Regions from separate parts of the Rhizobacter sp. P5_A1 genome, predicted to be linked through region 2. Evidence: riboswitches for the same ligand, from Rfam matches in the RefSeq annotation. Region 2 holds a riboswitch; the other holds the start of a gene.
The links. A riboswitch is a leader RNA that binds a small molecule or an ion and turns the genes downstream of it on or off. The one in region 2 is predicted to bind S-adenosylhomocysteine.

Region 1 (2,389 bases), on a different contig from region 2:
GACCCTTGGCCAGCATGATGATCTTCTTGCCGTCGGGGAACGTGATGTGATCGACCTGCGGCTTGATCTCGTCCCACTCGTACTTCTCGAGCGACGCGATGTCGATCTCGTTGTCGAAGTGGCCGATGTTGCAGACGATCGCCTGGTCCTTCATCGCGGCCATGTGCTCGTGGCGGATGATGCCCTTGTTGCCGGTCGTCGTGACGAAGATGTCGGCTTTGTCGGCGGCGTATTCCATCGTGACGACCTTGAAGCCCTCCATGGCGGCCTGCAGCGCGTTGATCGGGTCGATCTCGGTGACCCAGACCTGCGCGCTCAAGGCGCGCAATGCCTGCGCCGAACCCTTGCCGACGTCACCATAGCCGGCCACGCAGGCGACCTTGCCGGCGATCATCACGTCGGTCGCGCGCTTGATGCCGTCGACCAGCGATTCGCGGCAGCCGTACAGGTTGTCGAACTTGCTCTTCGTGACGCTGTCGTTGACATTGATCGCGCGGAACGGCAGCGTGCCCTTCGCGCTCATCTCCTTCAGGCGGTGCACCCCGGTCGTCGTCTCTTCGGTCACGCCGATGATCTGCGCGGCCTTGCGCGTGTACCAGGTCGGGTCGACGGCGAGCTTTGCCTTGATCGCGGCGTAGAGGCAGGTCTCCTCTTCGCTGGTCGGCTTGGCGATGACCGACGCGTCCTTCTCGGCGCGCTGGCCGAGGATCATCAGCAGCGTCGCGTCGCCGCCGTCGTCGAGGATCATGTTCGGGCCTTCGCCTTCCGAACCCTTGGCGCCGAACTCGAAGATGCGGTGCGTGAAGTCCCAGTACTCGGCGAGCGTCTCGCCCTTGTGCGCGAACACCGGCGTGCCGACGCCGCTGGCGCCGTTCGCGGCCAGTGCGGCGGCGGCGTGGTCCTGCGTCGAGAAGATGTTGCACGAGGCCCAGCGCACGCTCGCGCCGAGCGCCTGCAGCGTCTCGACCAGCACGGCGGTCTGGATCGTCATGTGGATGCTGCCGGTGATGCGCGCGCCCTTGAGCGGCTGCGTCTTCGCGAACTCCTCGCGAATGGCCATCAGGCCGGGCATCTCGGTTTCGGCGATCCTGATTTCCTTGCGGCCCCAGGCGGCGAGCGACGGGTCGGCAATGGCGAAATCGGAGAAGGGTTTCAGAACGGCGTTCATGGTCGAGCTCCAGAAATTGAGGAACCCGCACGTGCCATCGATGGGAAGTTGGAACTCACCCACGAGGAACGAATCGTGCGGGTGAGCGCGGTTGCAATCTGCATTCCGAGCCTGGGGTCGCGCCAAATCAGGCGAGCCTTGCAACGCTCCTCGGAAAGTGCCCGCATTGTAGTCGGGCGACCGAGCCCACGCGAAAAGCCTGTGCAAGACTCGGGCATGACCGTGACTTCCCCCCGGCCCTGGGCCGAACTGCCCGAGGGCGACGCGCGCCGCGTGATCGGCGTGCTGACCGACATCGACGACACGCTGACGACCGCCGGCGCGATCACGCCCGACGCGCTCGATGCGCTTGCGCGGTTGCGCGCCGCCGGCCTGCCGGTGATCGCGATCACCGGCAGGCCGATGGGCTGGAGCGCGCCGTTTGCGCGCCGCGTCGACGAAGGCGGCTGGCCGATCGACGCGATCGTCGCCGAGAACGGCGCTGTCGCGCTGTTCCGCGACGCCGCCGGAACGCTCGCGATCGAGTACGCGCAGGACGCGCCGACCCGCACGCGCAACGCGCTGCGCCTGCGCGAGGTCGCCGCGCGCGTGCTGCGCGAATTGCCGCGCAGCACGCTCGCGCGCGACAGCGCCGGCCGCGTCACCGACATCGCGATCGACCACGCCGAGTTCGCGCACCTGTCGCCGGCACAGATCGACGCAGTGGTCGCATTGATGCATGCCGAAGGCATGAACGCGACCGTCAGCTCGATCCACATCAACGGCTGGTTCGGCGACCACACCAAGCTCAGCGGGGCCGCGTGGGTCATGCGCCGGCTGCTCGGCCGCAATCTGCAGGCGGAGCGCGAGCGCTGGGTCTATGTCGGCGACTCGACGAACGATCAGCTGATGTTCGGCCACTTCCCGATCAGTGTCGGCGTCGCGAACCTGATGGCGTTTGCCGACGCGCTGACCGTCTGGCCGCGCTACCTGACACGGGCCGCGCGCGGCGCCGGCTTCGCCGAAGTTGCGGATCGACTGGTCGAGCGGCGCTGAGCCGGCAACGATCGCTCAGGCGCGGGGCGAAGCATCCGGCAGCAGCGCTGTGCAAGACTGCGCGCGAATGCCGAAGCCTTTGCCGACAACCCACCATGAACTGCCAACCCTCGCGATCGCCGCCGCGCTCGCGCTGGCCGCGGCGGTGTCGCTGGGTCTCGCACGCTTCTCGTACGCGCTGCTGCT
Region 2 (2,389 bases):
TCAGGCGCTCGTCGACCGGCTTCGCGCGCCACGCGAGGCGCGCGCTGTCGTCCTTCGCCATGCCCTTCGCGCTCTCGGCGATCTCGATCAGGCGCTCGCCGGAATCCTCGCGCCGGTTCAGCACCACGTCTTCGACCCGCTCGCGCAGTTCGGCATCGAGATCGTCGTAGACGCCGACCATGCCGGCGTTGACGATGCCCATGTCCATGCCGGCCTGGATCGCGTGGTACAGGAACACGGTGTGGATCGCCTCGCGCACCGGGTCGTTGCCGCGGAAGCTGAAGCTCACGTTGGAGACACCGCCGCTGACCTTCGCGCCGGGCAGGTTCTGCTTGATCCAGCGCGTCGCATTGATGAAGTCGACCGCGTAGTTGTTGTGCTCCTCGATGCCGGTGGCGATCGCGAAGATGTTCGGGTCGAAGATGATGTCCTCGGGCGGAAAGTCGACCTCGTCGACCAGGATGCGGTACGCGCGCTCGCAGATCTCGATCTTGCGCTGGTAGGTGTCGGCCTGGCCGGTCTCGTCGAACGCCATCACGACGGCCGCGGCGCCGTAGCGCCTGACGAGCTTGGCCTGGTGCCTGAACTGCGCCTCGCCCTCCTTCAGCGAAATCGAGTTGACGATGCCCTTGCCCTGGATGCACTTCAGGCCGGCCTCGATCACCTCCCATTTCGAGCTGTCGACCATGATCGGCACGCGCGCGATCTCGGGCTCGCCGGCGATCAGGTTCAGGAAGCGCACCATCGCGGCCTTGCTGTCGAGCATGGCCTCGTCCATGTTGATGTCGATGACCTGCGCACCGTTCTCGACCTGCTGGCGTGCGACGGAGAGCGCCTGCTCGAATTCGCCGTTCAGGATCATCCGCGCGAAGGCCTTCGAGCCGGTCACGTTGGTGCGCTCGCCGACGTTGACGAACAGCGCGCCTTCGCCGAGCAGTACCGGCTCGAGGCCGGAGAGTTTCATCGGAGGGACGGGGATCTTTGTGGCGTTCATCGCAGCGAAACTCGAATGAGGCCCGCGTTGCTCACCGCGGACCTGTCAGGGGGTCGGGTGAGCGCCGTTGAACCGATGCTTGGAAGGCATCGTGCCCGAGCCTGGCGGCCTGACTGCGGTTCGCAAATCAGGCTGTCGCAACGCTCCTCGGGCGAAACCGAATTGTAGTCAGGCCGCTTCGAGCTCCAGCTCGCCGAACAGCGCGCCGCGGTGCCCGCAGCGCGGCCGGTACTGGCCGACCTTCTGCGCGATCGACGCGATGTGCGCCGGCGTCGTGCCGCAGCAGCCGCCGGCGATGTTCAGGAAACCGGCCTTCGCGAACTCCTCGAGAAGACTGCCGGTGATCTCGGGCGTCTCGTCGAAGCCGGTGTCGCTCATCGGGTTCGGCAGGCCGGCGTTCGGGTAGCAGCTGACGAAGGTGTCGCCGGCGATGCGCGCGAGCTCCTCGATGTAGGGCCGCATCAGGGTCGCGCCGAGCGCGCAGTTCAGCCCGATCGCGAGCGGCCGCGCGTGGCGCACGCTGTGCCAGAACGCGCTGACCGTCTGGCCCGACAGGATGCGGCCCGACGCATCGGTCACGGTGCCGGAGATGATCACCGGCAGGCGTTCCCCCGTCTCTTCCATCAGCTCGTCGAGCGCGAAGATCGCGGCCTTCGCGTTCAGCGTGTCGAAGATCGTCTCGACCAGGAACAGGTCGCAGCCGCCTTCGAGCAGGCCGCTGGCCTGCTCGCGGTACGCGGCCTTCAGTTCGTCGAACGTGACGTTGCGCGCGGCCGGGTCGTTGACGTCGGGGCTGATGCTCGCGGTCTTCGGCGTCGGCCCGAGCGCGCCGGCGACGAAGCGCGGCTTCTCGGCACTCGTGAACCGGTCGCAGGCGGCGCGCGCGAGCTTCGCGGCGGCGACGTTCATCTCGCGGGCATAGGCGCCGAGGCCGTAGTCGTCCTGCGCGACCGTCGTCGCGCCGAAGGTGTTGGTCTCGATGATGTCGGCGCCCGCCTCGAGGTACTGCGCGTGAATCTCGCCGATGACCTCGGGCTTGCTGAGCTGCAACATGTCGTTGTTGCCCTTCAGGTCCTTCGGGTGATCCTTGAACCGCGTGCCGCGGTAGTCGGCCTCGCCCAGCTTGTAGCGCTGGATCATCGTGCCCATCGCACCGTCGAGCACGACGATGCGCTGCTTCAGGATCTCAGGCAGTTGCGCGGCACGGGTGAAGTTCGGCGTGTTCATGCCGACATTGTAGGAAAGCCCCGCGGCCGGCGCGCGGCTCAGTGCAGGAAGCCCATCCCGCGCTGCTGCCGCACCTCCGGCTTGACCCGGTGCTCGGCCTCCAGCTGCGACAGGAACTCGTCGGGCGCGAAGGCCTCGCCGAGCACGTCGACCTGGCGCTTCACCGAC

Region 1: linked by a shared signal. The riboswitch ahead of ahcY (adenosylhomocysteinase) and the one ahead of metH (methionine synthase) in region 2 are both predicted to bind S-adenosylhomocysteine.

What each region holds. Positions count from the first base shown of each region.
Region 1 is NZ_JBFUKR010000003.1:328,754-331,142, reverse strand. It holds gene ahcY (adenosylhomocysteinase) at 1-1,168, opposite strand, end outside; S-adenosyl-L-homocysteine riboswitch at 1,245-1,326, opposite strand; gene AC1DTW_RS05100 (HAD-IIB family hydrolase) at 1,385-2,203, shown strand; gene AC1DTW_RS05095 (YbfB/YjiJ family MFS transporter) at 2,271-2,389, shown strand, end outside.
Region 2 is NZ_JBFUKR010000006.1:131,568-133,956, forward strand. It holds gene metH (methionine synthase) at 1-964, opposite strand, end outside; S-adenosyl-L-homocysteine riboswitch at 1,047-1,149, opposite strand; gene AC1DTW_RS08635 (homocysteine S-methyltransferase family protein) at 1,163-2,221, opposite strand; gene AC1DTW_RS08640 (ATP-binding protein) at 2,260-2,389, opposite strand, start outside.